One region of the Rhodococcus sp. MT28 genome, then DNA from elsewhere that is predicted to be linked to it. Evidence: riboswitches for the same ligand, from Rfam matches in the RefSeq annotation. Region 1 holds a riboswitch; each other region holds the start of a gene.
The links. Region 1 has a riboswitch for cobalamin ahead of AC1Q6C_RS15785 (cobaltochelatase subunit CobN). Riboswitches for the same ligand answer to the same signal wherever they lie in the genome.

Region 1 (5,502 bases):
GCCACGTCCGGGACTTGGACGCCGGGTTGTAGACCGCAAATGCCATGTCCGCGGATGCAACTGCCGAGATACGGCGCGCGACGACATCCCACGGCTTGAGGCGATCAGACAACGAGAGCACCGCGTAGTCGTGCCCGAGGGGAGCGCCGACGCGACTGGCGACAGCGTTTGCCGCCGTCATGCCGGGAAGGATGCGGACCGGCACCCCGCGCCACTGGTCTTCGGCGGCAACTTCGAGAACTGCTGCAGCCATGGCGAATACGCCGGGATCTCCCGATGAGACGACAGCTACACGGGCGCCGTTCTTCGCCAGGTCCAACGCCATCGCGGCGCGTTCCGCTTCGACGCGGTTGTCGCTGGAATGGCGACGCTGGCCCGGACGCGTCGGCACGCGATCGACGTACGGGCCGTAGCCGACGAGGTCGGTTGCCAACGAAAGCTCATGCGCCACTTCGGGTGTGGTCCAGGCGGTGTCGCCCGGCCCGAGTCCGACCACGACCACCTCGCCGCGAGACTCGGCTGCGGGTCGAGGGTTGTTCGACGGGCTCGGAACGATGGCGATCGAGAAGTACGGAACTCCGTCCGGGTCGACCTCGGCAGCGGATTCGACGCGTTGACGTGTGGTGCTCGCGCGCTCGACGTAGTGAGCTTCATCCAAGCGGCCGGAATCCTCGAGCGATTGGAGGACCGGTGGGAAGGTACGTCCGAGCTTGAGGATGGCCGCGGCGTCGGTTTCCTTGAGCCGCCTGGTCAGCTCGGCCTGCGGCAACGTTCCGGGCAGGATCGTGAGGATCTCTTCACCCTCGACCAGCGGCTTTCCGAGTGCAGCAGATGCCGCGCTGACGGAGGTGACGCCGGGAATCACTTCGGCGTCGAAGCGATCGGCCAGTCTCTTGTGCATGTGCATGTAGGAGCTGTAGAAGAGCGGATCGCCGGCGGCGAGCAACGCGACGGTTCGACCGGCCGCGAGGTGAACTGCCAGCCGTTCGGCAGCTGCTTCGTAGAACTCGTCCATCGCGCCCTGGTATCCGCCGGGATGATCAACGGTCTCGGTGGTCACGGGGTAGACGAGGTGTTCTTCGATCTGTCCTTCGCGCATGTACGGCGCTGCAACTCCGCGGGAGATGCTCTTGCCGTGCCGCGCGGAGTGGAACGCAACCACATCGGCCTCGCCGATGACGCGGGCTGCCTTGACGGTCACTAATTCGGGATCGCCGGGGCCGATACCGACACCCCAGAGCTTGCCTGCACTCATTCGACTTCGCTCGCAATCGCATTGACGACGGCCGCGGTGATCGCGCTGCCGCCGCGTCGGCCGCGGAGAACGAGATGATCGATCCCGCTGGCGTGTTCGATGAGGGCTTCCTTCGACTCGGCAGCGCCGATGAAGCCGACCGGACCTCCGACGATGGCGGCCGGACGGGGTGCGCCGGCTTCGATGAGGTTCAGGAGATGGAACAGTGCGGTGGGTGCGTTTCCGATCGCGACAACAGCGCCCTCGAGCTTGGCTCCCCACAGTTCGAGAGCAGCCGCCGAGCGAGTGTTGTCGATGGTCGACGCCAGCACGGGAACCCGCGGATCGCCGAGGGTGCAGATGACGTCGTTGCCGGCGGGCAGACGCTTGCGCGTGATGCCGGCAGCCACCATCTGGGCGTCGCAGAAAATCGGCGCGCCGTCGCGCAGAGCTGCGCGCGCAGCCGAGACGACACCGGGTGTGAAGGCGACGTCGTCGACGAGATCGACCTGGCCACTTGCATGAATCATGCGCACTACAGCTTGCGAGACATCCGCCGGGAAACGGCTCAGGTCGGCTTCGGCCCGAATGGTGGCAAAGGACTGGCGATAGATTTCCGCGCCGTCACGGATGTACTCGATCATGTGCCACACGATAGAGGCATCACCGATCGGGCGGATTCACCCGGTAACCGTCACCCGTCGCGATCACATCCGCTACGTCCCCGCGGGGACGTCCACAACTGCGGTCGCACCCGGCCCAGTGCTGGCGCCCGACAACGGGAAGTTCTGCCTGCTCGACGGCGGTGATCGCGTCGGCGCGCACATCGGCGAGCGACTTCTCGCATCCCGGACTTCCGGTGCAGGCGGTGACCTCGAGCCACGGTGAGTTCTCGTCGAAGATCAACCCCATGGGTGCCAGCACCCGGACTACCTGCTCGGCTGCCCATTCGTCGAGGTCGAAGATATGCACCGATCGCCACGGTGTCACGACGACGGGCTTGTCGACGGCTGCGAGGAACTCGGCCAGCCGAGCGTCGAGCAGTCCGAATCGCAGGCCGCCGCCCAGAGCTACGGTCCCGTCGCGCTGCTCGAGCCAGCCGATAGTAGGCCGTGCATCCGGCGTGAGGTCCGCAGCACCGGTGGACTCGGCGCTCAGACCCAGCTGCTCGAGGGTGCGTTCGATTCCGTCCGGAACCTCGGCCAGGCGCCAGTGCTTGTCGCGGACGTCGAGGAATGATCGAGCCGCCTCGAGGAGCAATTCGACGGCGTCGTCCGCCTGGACGAGATGAGTGGTGTGGTGACCGGCGAGCACCAGTGAATGCTCGGTGGCGCTGCGCGCATGGAGTCCGAAATCGCCCCGTAGCCCGGTGATGTCTCCGCGCCCGTCGTCGAGGGTGAACAGGGTTCGCCCTGGCAGATCTGCCAATGCTTGATCCGCTTGGATCGCCGAATCGAGACGGTGGACCAGTTCACGAATGTCGGCGACGCCCCCGATACGGCCGGACAGTGGGGACGCGAGGATGTTGCGCACTCGTTCGTGCGTCGCGGACGGCAGCAGACCGGCCGAAGCGATACGCGCCGCGAAGGCTTCGGGGTCCGAGACCGAGCGCAGTTGTACGTTGCCCCTCGAGGTGAGTTCCATCTGCCCGTTGCCGAGATCGCGCGCTGCGTCGGCGAGCGTCTGCAATTGGACCGGGGTGAGGAGTCCGCCGGGTAGGCGCACGCGTGCCAGTGCGCCGTCGGCGGCGTGGTGAACTTGCAGTGCACCCGGGCACGCGTCTGGCTGTGAACGGTCCGTGGGCATGGCTCCAGGGTACGACCTGTCATGAGTGCCTTCTGCGGACCGGTAGCATCACCACCACCAGTGACGGCAGTTGAGGAAACCGGTGAGAGTCCGGTGCGGTCGCGCCACTGTGAGTGTTGCTCGAGCGGGACGTGTTTCCGCTCGGAAACACGAGTCAGACCCTCAACCGCCGTCGATGACAGATCTGTGCCACGGGGCGCGAAACCCCAGGAAGGCTTCACCCGTGATTCTTCTGCTCTCCACGTCCGACACCGATCTGCTGAGCGCCCGCGCCAGCCAGGAAGCCGGCGACGGCGTCTCCTATCGCTGGGCCAACCCCTCACGCTTGCTGGTCTCGGAGGACTTGCCGCCCTTGCTCGACGGCGTCGACCTCGTGATCGTTCGTATCCTCGGTAGCCGTCGCAGCTGGGAAGACGGCCTGGACATGGTCCTCGCCTCCGGACTCCCCGTAGTCGTTCTCGGCGGCGAGCACGCGCCGGACGCCGACCTCATGGAGTGCTCGACGGTTTCCGCCGGTGTCGCTGCCGAGGCTCACAACTACCTGGCCGAGGGTGGCGCACAGAATCTGGCACAGCTGCACCACTTCCTGTCCGACACCGTCCTGCTCACCGGCCACGGGTTCGAACCGCCGGCCCACCTGCCTTCCTGGGGCATCGCTGATTTCGCGCCCGATCTCGACTCGGCGAGCGGTCCGGTCATCGCAGTTCTGTACTACCGCGCCCAGCATTTGGCCGGAAACACCCGGTACATCCAGGCGTTGTGCGACGCGGTCGCCGAGGCCGGTGGCACCGCGCTGCCGATCTACTGCGCATCTCTGCGAACCGCAGAAGCCGAACTTCTGAGCACGCTCCGCCGCGCCGACGCCATGGTCGTGACAGTTCTTGCTGCCGGTGGCACGAAGCCCGCGACCGCGTCCGCCGGTGGCGACGACGAAGCCTGGGATGTCGCCGCACTCGCTGCGCTCGACGTCCCCATCCTGCAGGGCCTGTGCCTGACCAGTAGCCGCGCCACCTGGGACGAGAACGACGACGGACTGTCGCCTCTCGACGTCGCGACCCAGGTCGCGGTGCCGGAATTCGACGGCCGCATCATTACCGTCCCGTTCTCCTTCAAGGAAATCGACTCCGACGGACTGTCCACGTACGTCCCCGACGTCGAGCGCGCTGCCCGTGTCGCCGGGATCGCGGTCCGTCACGGCAAGCTGCGCCACATTCCCACCACCGAGCGTCGCGTTGCTCTGATGCTCTCGGCGTACCCGACCAAGCATGCCCGCATCGGCAACGCCGTCGGTCTCGATACTCCGGCGAGCGCAATCGACCTGCTCACCGAAATGCGTTCTGCCGGTTACGATCTCGGTCCGGTCGACGGTCCGGACGCAGTTCCCGGCCTGGCGGCGAAGGACGGCGACGCGCTGATCCATGCCCTGATCGCGGCCGGCGGCCAGGATCCCGACTGGCTCACTGCCGAGCAGCTCGAGGGCAATCCGATCCGCATCTCGGCAGCGAAGTACCGCGAATGGTTCGCCACCCTGCCCGAGGAACTGCGCAGCGGCGTCGAAGAGCATTGGGGCGCAGCGCCCGGAGAGCTGTACGTCGACCGCTCGCAGGATCCGGACGGCGAAATCGTCATCGCGGCACTGCGATTCAACAACATCGTGCTCATGGTCCAGCCGCCCCGTGGATTCGGCGAAAAGCCCGTCGCTATCTACCACGATCCGGATCTGCCGCCAAGCCATCACTACCTCGCGGCCTACCGCTGGATCGCGGCGACGCCTGATGCTGGCGGATTCGGCGCCGACGCCGTTGTACACCTCGGCAAGCACGGCAACCTCGAATGGTTGCCCGGCAAGACACTCGGCATGTCGAGCAACTGCGGCACCGACGCGGCCCTGGGCGACCTGCCGCTGATCTACCCGTTCCTCGTCAACGACCCGGGTGAAGGAACACAGGCAAAGCGTCGCGCCCACGCGACTCTCGTCGATCACCTGATCCCGCCGATGGCCCGCGCCGAAAGCTACGGCGACATCTCCCGTCTCGAGCAACTGCTCGACGAGCACTCCAACATCTCCGCACTGGACCCGTCCAAGCTGCCGGCCATTCGCCAGCAGATCTGGACGCTGATGCGGGCAGCCAAGATGGACCACGACCTCGGCCTCGCGGAGCGTCCCGAAGAAGACGTGTTCGACGACATGCTCCTGCACGTCGACGGTTGGCTGTGTGAGATCAAGGACGTCCAGATCCGCGACGGCCTGCACATTCTCGGCCGCGCACCCGAGGGCGACGCCGAAATCGAACTGGTCCTGGCCATGCTCCGTGCCCGTCAGATGTGGGGCGGCGAACAGAGCGTCCCTGGTCTGCGCGAAGCTCTCGGGCTCAGCGAAGACGGCGACGAGTCCCGCAACCGTGTCGACGACGTCGAGGAAAAGGCGCACGCTCTGGTTCGCGGCATGTACGACGCCGACT
Region 2 (5,502 bases), on a different contig from region 1:
GACACCCACCAAAATGATCGCGGTCGGCTGCGGATACCGGCCGCCGATCAGCAGTGCGAGAAACAACGGGATCATCGCCCCGACGAATGCTGCGACCGGAATCGTGAAAACCCCGAGGAGGCCGGCGCCGAAACCCAGCACCGACACGAGCACCACCATGAATCCCGCACCCGACGAAACTCCGAGCAGATACGGGTCGGCAAGAGGATTCCGTGTGACAGCCTGAGCAACAGCGCCCGACATCGCCAACGAAGCACCCACCACCGCGGCAGTGAGTGCACGTGGCAGGCGGGAGTCGATCACGATCGACTCCCGCGCCGCGGTCCACCACGTCTCGAAAGTCCCTGGCGCCAAACGGGCTCCGACTATCGCCCAGACGTCACCGACGGGAATGCGAACCGATCCCAAGGAGACGGCCAACCCCAGGACGATCGCCAAGGCGACCGCCAAGCCGACAAGCAGGGCGCCGTACCCGTAACGCGTGCGGGTCACTTCGCCGCGTCAGCGCCTGGATGGAAGGCTGTTGCGATGGTCTGTGCCGAACGCACCAACCGTGAACTCTCGAACAGGTCAGCGAGAGGAACCACGACGAACCGGTTCTGCTGCACAGCAGGGGTGGTCGCCATCAACGGCTGGGCACGGAGGAAGTCGATCTTCTGCTCGGCTGTCTTGTCGCCGTAGTCGATGACCACGATCGCCTGGGGTGCACGCTCGGCAACAGCTTCCCACGATGCGTCGATGTAGGGCTTTGTCCCTTCGGCGAAGATGTTCGAGACGCCGGAGTATTCCGCGACCAATTGACCGACGCCGACTCCGCCGATGGTCGTCGGAACCTGGTCACCGCTGTCGTAGAAGAAGGTCGGTACCGGCGCCGCGTCTCCGACCGAAGCGCGGACGGAATCGAGACCATCGCTGATCTCCTCTGCGACCTCGCGGGCGGAATCTTCGACGCCCAGGACTCGACCGAGTTGCGTGTAGTCGTTCTCGAGCAATCCGATGTCGGGGAACCCGGTGCCACAGTATTCCGAGAAGAGGAAGGTGTTGATTCCGCGCTCGCCGAAAGCGTCTCGGGAACGGCCTTGCTTCTCGTTGAAGGCACTGGTCATTCCTCCGACCACGAAGTCCGGATCGACGTCGAGAACCTGCTCCATGCTGGGGAACGTATCGGAGAGGCTGGGAATCTTGTTGAATACATCGGCGGTCTCGGCAGTTGGCGGGTTGTCGCTGTACGCCCGCCCGACAATCCGATCACCCGCGCCGATCTCGATGAGGGCTTCGGTGACGTGTCCGTTCAAAGACACGATGCGCTGCGGCGGCGAATCGAAGGTCATCTCGCGATCGCAGTTGGTCACGGACACCGGCTGTGCGAAGGATTCCGCAGCAGACGCCGACTCTGATTCCTGACCTTTGGAACAACCTGCCGAAACCAAGGCGACCGCGATGAGAACAGCGGCGGCGCGGGACGGGGAGAACTGAAGTGACACGGGGACCTCGTAAGGGCTCTGAGCCACGAATGAGGATCCGACAGACAACTCCGCCCGCACGCTGATCCTCGGCCAGAGCTCCTGCTGGACTTCCTTTTCGTAGACCACGACGAATGGATGTCGCACACCGCGCGGCGGGTAATCGGGCTTGCCGACACTCGGTGACTACCGAGAATCGACCTACCGTTGCGGGTCAGCGCCGGATTCGGACCGGCTTCCCCCACACGCGTGGCTTGCAAGTGCTTCGAGCAGTATGCATGACGTTTCCGATTCAAGACCAAACGCCCACTACAGTCGATCTGGCCAGACGCCCCCACACACCGGAGTTGATACATGACACGCTGGGCCCAAACCGTCGTCGCCCGGAAATGGTGGGTACTGAGCCTCGCGGTTCTGATAGTTCTCATCAGTGGGGTGTGGGGACTCGGAGTGTTCGGCAAGCTCAGCCAGGGCGGCTTCATCGATCCGGGCAGCGACTCCGCGAAGGTCGCCGACATCATCGAAGACAATCTCGGACCGCAGACCCCGGACATCATCGCGATCTACTCGCCCACGGACGGCAAGACTCTGGACGACATCGGGCCGGCAGTGACAGCCGCCGTCGACCAGTTCAAAACCGAAGTGCCGACCGCTTCGGTGAAATCGTATTGGGGAACAGACGCCGCAGCGAAGGCCAGCCTGCTCTCGAACGACGGATCCATGGCGGCCGTCGCGATCACGTTGGCACCGGACTCGGGCGTCACGCCCGCCACTTTCGCCGATCTCCTGCCGAAGCTCGAAGTCGAAGGTGCCGAGGCACAATTCGCGGGTAACACCGTCGTCGGCGTCGCATTCAACACCAAGCTCGAGAAGGACCTGGTGGTCGCCGAAGCCATCGCCATTCCGATCACTCTGGTGCTGTTGGTCTTCATCTTCGGCGGCATCGTCGCTGCTGCCGTGCCCGTGTTCGTGGGTGTACTCAGTGTCCTGAGTGCTTTGGCGGTTCTGCGAATCCTCACGCTGATCACCGATGTGTCCTCGTTCTCGATCAACGTCGCTTCTCTTCTCGGGTTGGGACTGGCCATCGACTACGGACTGTTCGTGGTCGGTCGGTTCCGTGAAGAACTGAATTCGGGCTCGGACCCGGGAGCGGCTGCTCAGCGGACAGTTCTGACGGCGGGTCGCACCGTCATGTTCTCGGGTCTACTGCTGATCTGTGCGTTCAGCGGCATGCTCGTATTCCCCCAGGCCGTCATCCGGTCTCTGGGCTTCGGCGCGATCGCTGCGGTATTGAGCGCGGCCGTCCTGTCGCTGACCGCTGTGCCTGCGCTACTTGCCATTCTGGGGCATCGCATCAACGCCCTGACATGGCGCAAGGATGCGGCGCAACGCGGCGAGGAACGCTCGCGCAAGTTCTGGGGCCGCGTCGTCACGTGGGTGATGAAGCGTCCGGTCGCAGTCTCGGTGACAATCGTGGCTGTGCTGCTCGTGATGGCCTCGCCGCTGCTCGGCGCCCGGCTGGGAGAACTCTCGTACACCGCACTACCGGACAACGACCCCGCTCGCGTTGCAATGGACACGTTGGTCAACGACTTCCCGCAAACCGGAAATGGCGCAACGATGATCCTTCAGGCCGAGGACGGGAACACTCTCACCCCGGCCGAAGGTGCAGCGATCGCCGAGTCCGCCGGTCGAGTCGAGGGCATCGGTCAGGCGACCGTCGTCGCGAGCACCAATCAACTCGTCGCGGTTCAGGCTCTCTACAGCGAGGGCTCTACACCCCAATCACAGAGCGCCGCAGTGACAGATCTGCGTGCGATCTCCGCTCCCGACGGAACGGTGCTGCTTGTCGGCGGCGGTCAAGCCATGGTCGACGACGGCAACAACGCCGTCCTGCACTGGCTACCGGTGATGATCCTCATCATGGTCGGATCCACCCTGATCCTGTTGTTCCTCGCGTTCGGTTCGGTGGTGCTGCCGATCAAGGCGGTGCTGATGGCAGCCCTGAGTCTCGCGACCACCTTCGGTGTCCTCACCTTCGTCTTCCAGGACGGACACGGCGTCGAACTCCTCGGGGTCAGTCAAACTCCGCTGGAGGCGACGTTTGTCGTGCTCATCCTGGCGGTGGTGTTCGGATTGTCCACGGACTACGAGGTTTTCCTGATGTCACGGATGGTCGAGGCCAAGAACGCGGGAGCGACGACAGAGGAAGCGGTCAAGTTCGGAACCGAGCGCACCGGCCGCATCGTGACGGCTGCCGCCTTACTCCTGATAGTGGTGACGGGGGCCTTCGCAATGTCAGGGCTGTCAGTGATGAAGTTCCTGGGCGTCGGCATGATCGTCGCGCTGATCGTCGACGCGACCATCATCCGCATGTTGCTCGTGCCCTCGCTCGTGAAGTTGATGGGCGAAGCGAACTGGTGGGCTCCTGTGTGGATGAAAAAGGTTCACGCGAAGGTCGGCATCGGCCACTGATCGCGACTGGATCATGTCGCTGAAGAGTGCCTGGGATCCTGCGGAGAGCCGTGTTTGACTAGGGGTCGTGGATGACTTACCTGAGAGTGTTGTGGTCGGCTCAGCAGTGTTTTCGCGTGTCGACTCGGACGATTCGTTGGCGTGCTGGACATCGAGCATCGATGTCCAGGGGGTCGGTGACTCCAGGCCGGTGAGTCTGGTTATCGAGCCGGCCACCGTGCCGGAGTCTGCGGTGTGTGAGCTCGCTGCGACCGTGATGGCCCGGTTCGGTGAGTTTGCCGAAGTCGCCGCCGATTACCTGCGTCAACAGCTGCGTGGGCCACAGTTCGGCCTCCGCCACTCCGAACTCGTGGAGTTGGACGCCACGGAGTCACTGTTCGGCGAACCTGAGGCGGTGATCTGGGCTGACGGAACCTGGCTGCTGCGGTTCGCTGAGTCAAGGCTCGAGATGGCCGATCCTTTCGGGATCGGTGTTCTGTTCGAAGGAACGACCCCGTATGCGGTCGAGGACTTGTCGGGCGCTGAACCGGCCTAGGGTTTGCCGGCCTGGCCACTCCATCGCCTCGACGATGGTGCGCCGGTCTACTGGCGGACGGCGCATGGCCTTCACACCCTCGGAACAACGGCCGCCCACATCTCATCCGAAATCACGTCACGCGACGCAAGGACGAGTGCGCACCCCACTGCGCCCGAAACTCTTCAGCAACAGACCTAGTGGATTTCCCTGATCGGGCAGTCGTCCTCGAGGATGACTGCCCGATCGTCTAAATCGCCCCGCAGGGCGATGTTCTCCGAAGCTGATTTCGTCAGACTTGGAGCATGACAATTTTCGAATGGATCCTTGCAATCCCCGCTCTTGCGCTTGCCGTCGCGTTCTTGTTCTCCGGAATCATCTCCGCGGGCATCGACTTCGACGCCGAGGACGGGGTCATGACGCATTGATGTTCGTTTCCCTCTAGCCGCTGATCTTACTTTGGAGTAAGTTACCGACTATGGCCACATACATCGTCACTGGCGGTACCGGATTTCTCGGACGAGCTGCACTGCCACTCCTGCTCGAGCGTGATCAAACTGCTCAGATCCATGTGCTGGTCAGAGCCGGTTCTGTCGCCAAACTCGAAGAACAGGTGTCGGCAATTCCCGGCGGCGATCGCGTGCATCCGCTCATTGGAGATCTGACCGAGCCTGGGCTGGGCATCGATTCTCCCCCACCTGCCGACCACGTCCTTCACCTCGGCGCGATCTACGACATCACCGCCGGAGACGAGCAGGCTTCGACGAATGTCGAGGGCACACGCTCCGTGGTCGAACTTGCTGCGAAACTGGGAGCCACCCTTCATCACGTGTCATCGGTCGCAGTCGCAGGCGACTATCCGGGCACGTTCAGCGAGACCGATTTCGATTGCGGCCAAGGCTTTCCGACGCCCTACCACCGAACCAAGTTCGAGGCCGAGAAGCTCGTTCGAGAACGAGAAGGCCTCACCTGGCGTGTTTATCGGCCGTCTGCCGTGGTCGGCAACTCCGTCACCGGGGAGATGGACAAGATCGACGGTCCGTACTACTT
Region 3 (5,502 bases), on a different contig from region 1:
TGAAGCACTCCTTCTTCGATGGCCACCCTCGTGTAGACGGCGGGTGGCCATCGGCGTCTGTTCAGGCTCGCGTCAGGTGCCACCCGCGACGTCCCAGTACGACGGCCGTCGCAGCGCCCAATGCTGCTCCGATCAAGGGATAGCAGGCCAGGACGAGCCAGCGCGGTCCGTCTAAGGGCTCGTAGGCGGTGGCTATTGTCGACTCGTAGTCCCGAGCCATCTGCACGTCCCGGAACGGTACGTAGGAACCCTGATAGACGATGGTCTCGTCAGGGCTGGTCATCACGTCGATCAGACTGCCCACCAGGGGAATTCCCCCGACGACAAATCCCAGAACCGCCAGAATCACGATCAGTGTGCGCATCGCCCGAGCCTATCGCCCGGCCGGAAGTTCAGACTGTGATCGACGGTTCTTCGGGGGTCGAGAGGGTCAGGATCGCCCGCACGACACGTGGGCTCTGCTCGAGTGAGCGCTCGAGTTCGCGCAACGTGTGGGCCACACGGGATTCCGCGTAGTCACCGACCAGGTCGACGCTGGCCACCAGGTAGACCTGTCGCGGCCCGAGGTATTCCATACGCAGGAACGTGATTCGGTTGATCTCGGGCAGTTGGGTGAGAGCTTCGACGGCTGCTGCCCGCAGCGTCGGTGAGGCCTCTTCGCCGACCAGGAAGCGGCGGTTCCGATCTATCAGAATGATTGCGATGACCCCGAGGAGAATGCCGACGAAGATGGAGCCGAGGGCGTCGGGGATCGGCGAACCGGTGACCTGGTGCAACAGAACACCGACGAACGCGATGACCAAACCGATAAGTGCCGCAGCATCTTCGGCGAACACGGCCCGAGTCGTCGGGTCGGATGTGTTGAGTGCCTGGGTCATGACGTCGCGGTTCACGGCGGACGCTTCGTTTCGGAGTTGTTTGTACGCCTGCCGGAACGAGATGCCTTCGAGGATGAACGAGACGCCGAGGACGGCGTAGGCGACACCGAAGTCGGACGCCGGTTCGGAATGGAACAGTTCCTGGATGCCATGGGTGATCGAGACACCCGCGCCGAGTGCAAACAGTCCGAGGGCGGCGAACATCGACCAGATGTAGGCCTCCCGGCCGTAGCCGAGTGGCTGGTCTCGGTCGGGAACCCTTTTCGAGCGGCGGTTCGCGATCAGCAGCAGCACTTCGTTGCCGGTATCGGCCCAGGAGTGGGTGGCCTCTGCGACCATCGATGCAGATCCGGTGACGATGGCGGCCGCCGTCTTGGCACCGGCGATCAGCGCGTTCGCCGCAAACGCCAGTACGACTGTCGTGGTGCTCTCGTCGGCCGATGCTTCCGTTTCGGTGCTCACGATTCTCAGGCTAGGCGGGTGACGACGGTTTCGTGCGGTGACGCTCGGCGACGGAGTGCAGCAGTGTGGCGACGGCGTCGTGGAACTGCGTCAGGCCCGGCTCTTCGACGGGAAAGTGCCCGCACCCGTCCAGCATCACGAATTCGGTGGGTGCGTTGATGCGGCGGAGGAACTGCAGGCTCAGTTCGGGTGGCGTCCATCGGTCGTCGGCCGGGTGGGTGAGCAGAACGGGCGTCGTCCGAAATGCTTCGGGTGCGGTGTGCTCGAACGAGAAGTAGCTGCTGAGGAATCCGAGTGGCACCCGAACACTGCCACCGCGCGGATCGGTTGCGCACAGCGTTGCGAGCTCCCGATTGCTGCTCATGTTCGCCACGTCGGCGACCCAACGGATGGGCACGCGGATACGGCCCACCAGTCGTTCGGTGCGCCGCATCAGGGGAGCGCCGTAGACACCCATCGGGCCGAACCGCGCCGCGGCAGCTCTGGCCGATGGATCCGAGGGATCGAGCAGGCAGGTAGCGACGACGGCGTCGGCCAGACCGGTCCGCGCGGCCACCTCGTAGGCCAGCAGACCGCCGATGCTGGCGCCCAACAACACAAGCGGCCGATCGTCGGCCGCCTTCTCGGCCCGGACGAGATCGCAGAGGAGATCGACCCACTGCTCGTACCGGACGCCGGCGGGATCGGCTACGACGGTGTCGCCGTACAGCGGAAGATCAGGGAAGAGGACTTCGGCTCCGAGTTTCACGCCGATCCCGGCGAACGGCCACAACGCGCCCGAGTAGCCGCCGGCGCCGTGGATGCCGAGAACACGAACCGGCGCGTCTGGAACCACGGCCCGTGCGACGTGGACGGTGTTGCCGTTCCACTCCCACCACGTCGGGGTCGGCGCCGGCATGTGGTCGGTGTACCGGTCGGGCATAAACTTCGAGTAATCGGCGCTGGTCACCTACACAATTCTCGGTATCGGCGTCGCGGCTGACAACTCGCATCGGAGGACCGTGTCGACTCGGCGGAAAAGGCCCTCCCAGCAGCGCTCGAGGGCTACCTACGACGCGATCCTGGAGGCAGCTACTCGCGTTTTCGCTTCGGAAGCCATGGCAGCGACCACCAACCGGATCGCTGACGAAGCAGGGGTGTCGGTGGGCTCGCTCTACCAGTATTTCGGCGACAAGTACGAGATCCTCTCGGAGTTGGCGAACCGTCACGTGAGTGCTGCGCGGGAGAGTTTTGCGCTCTGCCTTGCCGACATCGTCGAGCGTGAGCTCACCCCGGACGAGGCCGTGAGGATGTTGGTGGAGTGCGCGGTCGAAGTGAACAGTAAGCCGCGAGAGTTCTTTCACCTGCTCTACGATCAGGTTCCGCGTACGCATGAGCTCATCGAGCAGGTCGAAGGAATGAATCGTCAACTGGTACTCGGCTTTTCGGAGTACCTCCAGAGCTACGGTTTCAGTGCGGAGGATGCGTTGTTGACGTCGCGGCTGACCGTGACTGCCGTGGACAGTCAGGTGCATCGGGTTGTGCTGGAATCGGATTCACCCGAAGAACTTCGAGTGCGAACGGAAGCCGTCGTACGGCACGCGAGATCGATGATCGGGTCGCAACCTTGATCCGGTGTCGAGAATGGTGACCACAGTCCGTTATGGTTCTGACGTCATCATCGAGGTAATGGGAAGTCGGTGCAATTCCGGCGCGGTCCCGCCACTGTGAGGTCGTCCCTGCGTCGACCGTAGCCAGATACCACCCTCGTTGACGTTGTGTCATGCCACGAGGATGGATCGGTCACACCATGAATGCTGTTGGCGGAGCTCTGTCTCCACCTACCCACCTGCCTTCGCCGAAGGCTGGTGCGCCTCGAGGACGGCTCAGTCCGGGTATCGTGCTGCCCGCTCTGCTGGTCGTCGCCGTGCTCTCTGCTGTGTGCGCGTTGGCATTCGGATCCGAGATGCTCCCCGTGTCCACTGTGGTGGACGTGGTGCACTCGCGCTTCGGAGGCCCACCCGTCACGCGTTCCGAACTTGCGATCGTGTGGGGGATCAGAGCACCTCGGGTACTGCTCGGTCTGGCCGTCGGCGCTGGTCTTGCCGTCGCCGGCGCGGTGGTGCAAACCCTCGTCCGTAACGCTCTTGCCGATCCCCACCTGCTGGGAGTGTCGTCCGGCGCGAGTGTCGGTGCCACCGCCGTCATCACCACCGGACTGTTCGCCGGCGCGGGAGTGTGGGCGCTCAGTTTCGGCGCGATGATCGGGGCGTTGGGAGCTGCGATTCTCGTCTTCACCATCGCGACGCTGCAAGGCGGTATCACTCCACTGCGATTGGTTCTGACCGGCACCGTTACCGCATCCGCCCTGTCGGCGATCGCGAGTTTTCTGGTGCTGCGTACCAATGATTCCCAGGCCGCGCAGTCCGTATTGTTCTGGCTCCTGGGAAGTTTGGCCGGGGCATCCTGGGACAAGTTGTGGGCGCCGGTCATCGTTGTGTTCCTGCTGACGGCAGCGGTGTTCGCCCTGCACGGTTGGCTGGATGCGCTGGCGGCCGGACCGGACGTCGCGGCTTCGCTCGGTATTCCCGTCCGAACCCTGCGAAACGTGCTGTTCGGCGTGCTGGCAGCGTTGGTCGGCACGATGGTTGCAGTGTCCGGCGCGATTGCCTTCGTAGGCTTGGTCATACCGCACGTCACACGCATGCTCGTCGGAGCCAGACATCGAGTGGTGTTACCGGCGGCAGCACTGATCGGCGCGTCCTTCCTGGTGTGGGTCGACGTCGTGGCGCGGACCTCGTTGCGGCCGACCGAGATCCCGCTGAGCGTGGTGACCGGGGTGATCGGGGCCCCGCTGTTTCTCCTGCTTCTCGGCCGTCGGCGCTACCGATTCGGTGGCAGTTCGTGAGCGCCCGAGCCCTGGCGCTGACCGCGTCCGGAGTAGTTGTCCGCATCGACCGTCGAACCATCGTCAAAGGCGTCGACATCGCGGCCGACGCCGGTGCAGTAGTCGGCGTCGTCGGTCCGAACGGATCGGGCAAGTCGACGTTCTTGCGTGCTCTCGCCGGTCTCGGGCCGATCGCCGGCGGTGACATTCGTGTCGGCGGCGACTCCGTGCACGCGATGTCCGCGCGGTCGAGGGCCAAAGCCATTTCCTTTGTGGCGCAGGAAGAGCAGAGTCCCGCCGATTTGTTGGTTCACGAGTACGTGAGTCTGGGCCGCACGCCACATGCAAAGCCCTGGAGCGTCGGTGGAAAGCACGAGAATGCCGTCGTCGATCGTGCTCTGGGCGAGGTCGGAATGATCGAGCACCGGTTCTCTTCGATGGACACGCTTTCCGGCGGTGAGCGCCGGCGGGTGTTTCTCGCCCGAGGTCTCGCGCAGGACGCCGGTGTGCTCATCCTCGACGAGCCGACCAATCATCTCGACATCCGGCATCAACTCGAACTGCTCGATCTGGTCCGGTCGTTGGACCGGACGGTGATCATGGCACTGCACGACCTCGATTTGGCTGCGGCAGTGTGCGATCGGGTGCTCGTGCTCGCGGATGGAGTGGCCAGGGCGTTCGGACATCCATCCGACGTACTCACCACCTCGGTGGTGGCAACTGTCTTCGGCGTCGAGACTTTCGAGCTCGTGAACCCCGCGACAGGCCGTTCACACCTCGTATTCGAATCACGAAATTCTCAACTACAACAATCATTTTCGGAGAGTGCACTTTGATACATGTCAAGACCCGCGCGTCGTTCGGTGCGGTTGTAGCCGCGACAGCGTTGTTGACAGTTGCCGGCTGCTCGGCAACTGCACCGGTGGACGAAGCTGCAGACAAGACTTCGGTGACATTGGAGAACTGCGGGACCGAAAGCACTTTCCAGCTTCCGATCGAGAACGTCGTTGCGACAAGCAATGCGGCCAATATCGGCACCATTCTCCGAGTCGGCGGTTTGGATCGTCTCGCGGCAGTCGTGTTGAACACGAACAACGACGCGGTCATGGAGTCGATGTTCGGCCCTGGAATTGCGGATGTCCCACACCTGGACGGAACGATCACGATGGAGACGATTCTGGGTAAGCAGGCGGACCTGGTGGTCGGCTCCTACAGTGGCTTGTTCAAGGGAGCCTCCGGTGTGACGCCGGAATCGCTGCAGAGCAACAACATCGATGCATATGTGATCTCCGATAG
Region 4 (5,502 bases), on a different contig from region 1:
GAGCACAGTCGATGACACATGCAGACGCCTCGCGCACAACAACTCCCCCGACGACCGTCCTACGGACCGCTGACCACAATCGCGGACTCAACGACGTTCTCGCGATCGTCGAAGCAATGGAGCGACCGAGCGATCACCTGCTGCGGATCACGGCTCGTTTGACGGAGTCGACCGACGATCCGACCTGGTCACGCCCGAATGTGACCGTACGCATGAATCTCGGGCCGGCCTTCGACGACGCTTCGCGCGTGTACACGGTGCGTTCCTACGATTCAGCGAGCGGATCGATCGTCGTCGATGTGGTCCGCCACGGACAGACCAGTCCGATGATGAGGTGGGCAGCAGCGTTGGCCGTCGGTGACACCTTCGGCCTCACCGGTCCGCGGCCACACTTCTTGATCCCTGATGTTCCTGGTCGACGTATCGCACTTTTTCTGGACGGCACCGCAATACCCGCATTGCACTCGATCATCGAGCAGTTACCTACCGACGTCGTCGGAATCGGCTGGGTCACAACAGATGACGAGGTCGCCTTCGCCGAACTGCCCACCCTCCCCGGCCTGGAGCTTCACCGCGTGAGCGCAGATCCGGCCGAGCCCGACGGCCCACTGGCGGTACGAGCACGCGAGCTCGCCAATCCCGCGAGCTACGTCGTGTGGGGCGCCGGTGAACGCAACGAGATGCGCGCAATCCGGAAGCACTTTCGATCGACCGTCGGACTCGACAAAAACGACGTCGCGATATTCGGATATTGGAAGGAGGGCGTCAGCAACACCGAAATCGACCTCCGTCGACGCGAGAACTACGAGCGCATCCTCGCCGACGGCGGAACCCTCACCGACATCGACGACCTGGCCATCGAGATCTGATTGCCTCACACCAGCCGACCTGACCGGCGGTGCACTGCGGTGATAAGTTCCTCTGTGCCAGCGGACCTCCACACAGGGGGTCAGGGAATCCGGTGTGAATCCGGAACTGACGCGCAGCGGTGAGGGTGACCGCCCGGGCTTACGCCACTGGATGAGAATCTGGGAAGGCGCTCGGGTGGGGCGATCTCGAGTCCGAATACCGGCTGGCAGCAGGGGTCAACAGGCGCCTGTTCACACGGTAACGGGCTCCGCGAACGAGCCCCTGCGAGAACGAGATTCCATGCGTCTGTCCAGACTTCGCCTACCCGCCGCCGCCGTCGCTGCCCTGTTGAGCGCGTCGTTGGTTGCCTGCTCCTCCGACGACAGTGCTGCCCGACAATCCAACTCTTCCGAACAATCGCGCGTGACAGTCCAGAACTGTGGCCGAGACGTCACGGTGGAGCGACCGATCGAACGGGCAATCGCGGTAAATCAACCTGCAGCAGAGATGCTGTTCGCGCTGGGAGTGCAGGACCGGATGGCCGGGTACGCCATGAGCGATGACGATGTCCTCCCCGAACTGCGCGAGGCGCGTGGTCAGGTCCAGGCGTTCGACACCGAGTTCCCGTCATTCGAAAGTGTCCTCGAACGCGAACCGGACATGGTCTTAACGACGTTCAACTACACGTTCACCTCGGAGGGCATCGCCGACCGGATCAAGTTCACCGACCTCGGTGTCGCGACATATCAGTCACCCAGCGAGTGCACCGGTCAGGATGCCGAGCAGAGCAAGGCCCTCACGCTCGACGACTTGTACGACGAAATCGACGAAGTGGCAACACTGTTCGATGTCAAGAACAAAGGTGTCGAGCTCACCGAGAGTTTGAAGGATCGCGCGGCCACCGCCACGGCGGCACTGGGAGCTGAGAACGTGACGCTGGCGTGGTGGTACGCAGCCACGAAGACTCCGTACTTCGCCGGGTGCTGCGGTGCACCGGGAATCATGACCGACGCGGTGGGTGCGAAGAACGCCTTCGACGACAACAAGCAGTACTGGCCCGAAATCGGTTGGGAGAGTGTCCTCGATCGAGACCCGACCGTGCTGGTGCTCGCAGATCTCGACCGCGGTGGAGACGGCGACAGTGCCGCAGACAAGATCGCGTTCCTCGAATCGGACCCGGTCGCCAGCAAGCTCACCGCAGTGAAGAACAAGCGTTACATCATCCTCGAAGGAACGACGATGGATCCCTCGATCCGCAATGTCGGTGGCATCGAACAGCTCTCCGACGGGCTGCGCCAGTTGGGTGTGGTCTAGATGTCCGCGCAGATCAGTGAACTGGTGCGTCGGTGGGACGACCAGCAGGCGGCATACATCGCCGACCGTGAGAAGCGCTTCGACGTGATTCTCGACGTCCTCGAATTGCAGCACGCGCACGCCCCGTTCACGGTTGTCGACCTGGCCTGCGGGCCGGGTTCACTGAGCGCCCGGATTCTCGAAAAGTTCGAGCATGCGAGCGTTGTGGGGATCGATTACGACCCGATGCTGCTGGAGCTCGCCCGCCAGTCGTCGACGCGTTTCGGTGACCGACTGCAGCTGATCGACGCAGATCTGGCGGGAGCCGATTGGCCGAATTCGGTGGCTGCGCCGGTTCAGGCGATAGTGTCGACAACCGCGCTGCACTGGTTGCAACCGCAGCAGCTCGTCGAGGTGTACCGGCAGTGCCGCGAACTGCTGAGTCCGGACGGAGTCCTGCTCAACGGTGATCACTTTCGTTTCGACAGCCGCTTCCCTGTCATCGGGCGATGGGCGAAGGCTCACGACGAGCAGACGCAACGCTCCGCCTTTGCTGCCGGTGCTCCCGAGTGGGAGAGCTGGTGGGAGGAGTTGCGGGCAACTCCCGGCATCGGACCAATGACCGACGAGCGAGAGCGCAGATTCGCCGGACGTGACGCCACTGCGCCCACGGCCGTCGACTTCCAGTTGGCGGCGCTCGCGCAAGCAGGTTTTCGGGAGTCGGGGACGGTCTGGCAACTGTTCGACGACTACGTGGTCTACGGCGTGAGATGACGACAAGAGTTCGGCTGCGTGACAACCCGACGACCGTCACCCTGCTGTGGATGATCGGTGTTGTCACGCTGGCCGGATCGGCTGCCGTGGCAATCACGTTGGGGCCGGCCGGTCTGTCGGTCGGTGAGGTGGCTTCGATCGTCGTCGGCCATCTCGGCGGTACCGCGGCGGACGTCACCCCTATCCGTGACGGCATCGTCTGGGACCTCCGTCTGCCGCGTACCCTGCTCGCCGCGCTCTGCGGTGCCGGTCTCGGGTTGTGCGGTGCGATCATGCAGTCGCTGCTTCGCAATCCGCTGGCCGATCCGTTTGTCCTCGGTATCTCGTCCGGCGCCTCGACCGGTGCCGTACTGATCGTGATCCTCGGAGTCGGGTCGGGAGTAGTCGGCCTGTCGAGCGGCGCCTTCATCGGCGCGGTGATCTCCTTCGCCCTTGTGTTGCTGCTCGCCCATGCGGCCGGCGGCACGCCGGATCGGGTGATCCTGGCCGGTGTCGCCGCGACCCAACTGTTCTCCGCGCTCACCTCGTTCATCGTCATCACCTCGGCCGATCCCGAGCAGACCCGCGGCGTGATGTTCTGGCTCCTGGGTTCACTCGGCGGCGCCGACTGGCTCGACGTCGCACTCTGCGCTGCGGTGGTCGCAGTCGGCCTCGTGGTCTGTCTGACTCACTCCCGCGCACTCGACGCCTTTGCCTTCGGCGAGGACGCGGCGTCGTCGCTGGGGGTGAACGTGTGGCGGGTGCGTGTGACCCTGTTGTTGGCAACAGCCTTGATGACCGCGGTGATCGTGAGCGTCGCAGGCGCCATCGGCTTCGTGGGCCTGGTCCTCCCGCACGCGGCGCGGGCTCTCGTCGGTTCGAACCACCGCCGACTCCTGCCCGCGTCCGCACTGATCGGCTCCATCTTCCTTGTCTGGGTCGACGCTGTGGCACGCACAGCCATTGCGCCGCAGGAACTCCCGGCCGGTGTGGTGACCGCGCTGGTCGGTGTGCCTGCGTTTGCCGTCATCCTCTGGAGACGGAAGGCCAGGCCATGACACTCGAAGCTACCGGCGTCAGTTGGCGGGTCGGCGGGGCGCTCATAGTCGACGACCTCGACGTCTCGCCTACAACCGGAAGTACGGTGGGGCTTCTCGGCCCCAACGGTTCGGGGAAATCGACGCTGCTGAAACTGCTTGCCGGGCACAATCGTCCGACGTCCGGTGTCGTGACCCTGGACCGAACCCCGTTGTCCGACTGGAAACGCCGCGACGTCGCGCGTCGGATCGCGACCGTTGATCAGCACAGCAACACCGAGATCGATCTGACGGTCGCGGAGGTAGTCGAACTCGGACGCACACCGCACCGCGGACTGTGGGGTGGGCAGTCGGATTCCGATCGCGACGCCGTTCGGGCAGCGATCGAACACACCGACCTCGCCGGCATGCTGGACCGGTCGTGGCACACCCTGTCCGGCGGGGAGCGCCAACGCGTCCAGATCGCGCGCGCCCTCGCTCAGGAACCTCACGAGTTGCTACTCGACGAGCCGACCAATCACCTGGACATCAACCATCAACTCGAATTGCTCGCGCTCGTGCGACGCCTCCCCACCACCACGATCATGGCATTGCACGATCTGAATCTGGCCGCCATGTTCTGCGATTCGATAGTGATGCTGAACCGGGGATCCATCGTTGCCCACGGAAGCCCGACCGAGGTCCTCACCGCTGACCTGATAGCCGAGGTCTACCAGGTCGACGCCGAGGTTCGCCTGGACGGTCCCGGCGGAGTACCTACCGTGCGATACCTTCCGCCCGGCTCGCACTAGACGCACTCGGAACTGTCATTCACGCGAGAGCATCGCCACTGCTTCGCGTTCGAGGTCGACGTACGGTTCACCACTGACGTCGATGGCCACCCGGTTGAGCGTTCCACCCGTGAACGCCCACGGTGACGTACCCGGGTAGTCGTCGGTTACGGGCTCCCCGCTGTCACGGCCTGCGTTGAGCCCTTCGCCGCCACCGATGCTGAACTTGCCTGGCTGAGTGCGGATTCTGCCCTCACCGACTTTCCGATCGCCGTAGTAGAGGCCGAGCACCCCGTGCGCAGTGCCCGGCGGATCCTCGCCTTCCTTCTCGAAAGTTGCTGCCAAGATTATATTTTCGCCGATCGGAAGGTCTTCGGTGGCATCGATCTTCTGCTGTTCACTGCCGAGGAAGTTGTACACGTAATGCAGGCGGTTGTCCTTGACGTACAGCGAATGACCACCGAACCTGCCGCCATGCGAGAAAAGCACACCGGTCGCACCTGGCTCGGCCAAATCGACAACTGCCCCGATCGAGAATGAACGATTACGAAGGTTGACAGCGACGGCTTCCGGTACCTCGGCTCCGCCCGGGCGGTAGACATACCGGTTTCGCGGCGGGGCCAACTGAGGGCGAGGCGTGGTGAGAAGTTCGACACCGGACCGATCGTCCAGTGGCAGAGCTTGATTGGCACCGGCCTCGTGGAACCACAACCCCACCAGCTCTGCCAGCCTGCCGGGTTCTTCATCCGCAAGGTTCCGGAGCTCGGCTCGGTCCAACTCTGTGTGGTAGAGCTCCCAGG

Region 2: another riboswitch for cobalamin. It lies ahead of AC1Q6C_RS20380 (ABC transporter substrate-binding protein); the one in region 1 lies ahead of AC1Q6C_RS15785 (cobaltochelatase subunit CobN).
Region 3: another riboswitch for cobalamin. It lies ahead of AC1Q6C_RS28990 (FecCD family ABC transporter permease); the one in region 1 lies ahead of AC1Q6C_RS15785 (cobaltochelatase subunit CobN).
Region 4: another riboswitch for cobalamin. It lies ahead of AC1Q6C_RS30295 (ABC transporter substrate-binding protein); the one in region 1 lies ahead of AC1Q6C_RS15785 (cobaltochelatase subunit CobN).

Annotation. Positions count from the first base shown of each region.
Region 1 covers NZ_JBXAFD010000003.1:689,043-694,544, reverse strand. The annotation lists gene cobJ (precorrin-3B C(17)-methyltransferase) at 1-1,255, opposite strand, end outside; gene AC1Q6C_RS15795 (precorrin-8X methylmutase) at 1,252-1,878, opposite strand; gene cobG (precorrin-3B synthase) at 1,898-3,040, opposite strand; cobalamin riboswitch at 3,092-3,224, shown strand; gene AC1Q6C_RS15785 (cobaltochelatase subunit CobN) at 3,264-5,502, shown strand, end outside.
Region 2 covers NZ_JBXAFD010000005.1:125,493-130,994, reverse strand. The annotation lists gene AC1Q6C_RS20385 (FecCD family ABC transporter permease) at 1-492, opposite strand, end outside; gene AC1Q6C_RS20380 (ABC transporter substrate-binding protein) at 489-1,484, opposite strand; cobalamin riboswitch at 1,601-1,746, opposite strand; gene AC1Q6C_RS20375 (MMPL family transporter) at 1,818-3,938, shown strand; gene AC1Q6C_RS20370 (hypothetical protein) at 4,006-4,473, shown strand; gene AC1Q6C_RS20365 (hypothetical protein) at 4,758-4,880, shown strand; gene AC1Q6C_RS20360 (SDR family oxidoreductase) at 4,931-5,502, shown strand, end outside.
Region 3 covers NZ_JBXAFD010000012.1:59,361-64,862, reverse strand. The annotation lists gene epsC (serine O-acetyltransferase EpsC) at 1-3, shown strand, start outside; gene AC1Q6C_RS29010 (hypothetical protein) at 62-364, opposite strand; gene AC1Q6C_RS29005 (cation diffusion facilitator family transporter) at 393-1,340, opposite strand; gene AC1Q6C_RS29000 (alpha/beta hydrolase) at 1,351-2,289, opposite strand; gene AC1Q6C_RS28995 (TetR/AcrR family transcriptional regulator) at 2,342-2,950, shown strand; cobalamin riboswitch at 2,967-3,102, shown strand; gene AC1Q6C_RS28990 (FecCD family ABC transporter permease) at 3,220-4,227, shown strand; gene AC1Q6C_RS28985 (ABC transporter ATP-binding protein) at 4,224-5,042, shown strand; gene AC1Q6C_RS28980 (ABC transporter substrate-binding protein) at 5,039-5,502, shown strand, end outside.
Region 4 covers NZ_JBXAFD010000016.1:45,899-51,400, reverse strand. The annotation lists gene AC1Q6C_RS30300 (siderophore-interacting protein) at 12-869, shown strand; cobalamin riboswitch at 911-1,091, shown strand; gene AC1Q6C_RS30295 (ABC transporter substrate-binding protein) at 1,150-2,163, shown strand; gene AC1Q6C_RS30290 (class I SAM-dependent methyltransferase) at 2,164-2,916, shown strand; gene AC1Q6C_RS30285 (FecCD family ABC transporter permease) at 2,913-3,953, shown strand; gene AC1Q6C_RS30280 (ABC transporter ATP-binding protein) at 3,950-4,723, shown strand; gene AC1Q6C_RS30275 (arylsulfatase) at 4,739-5,502, opposite strand, start outside.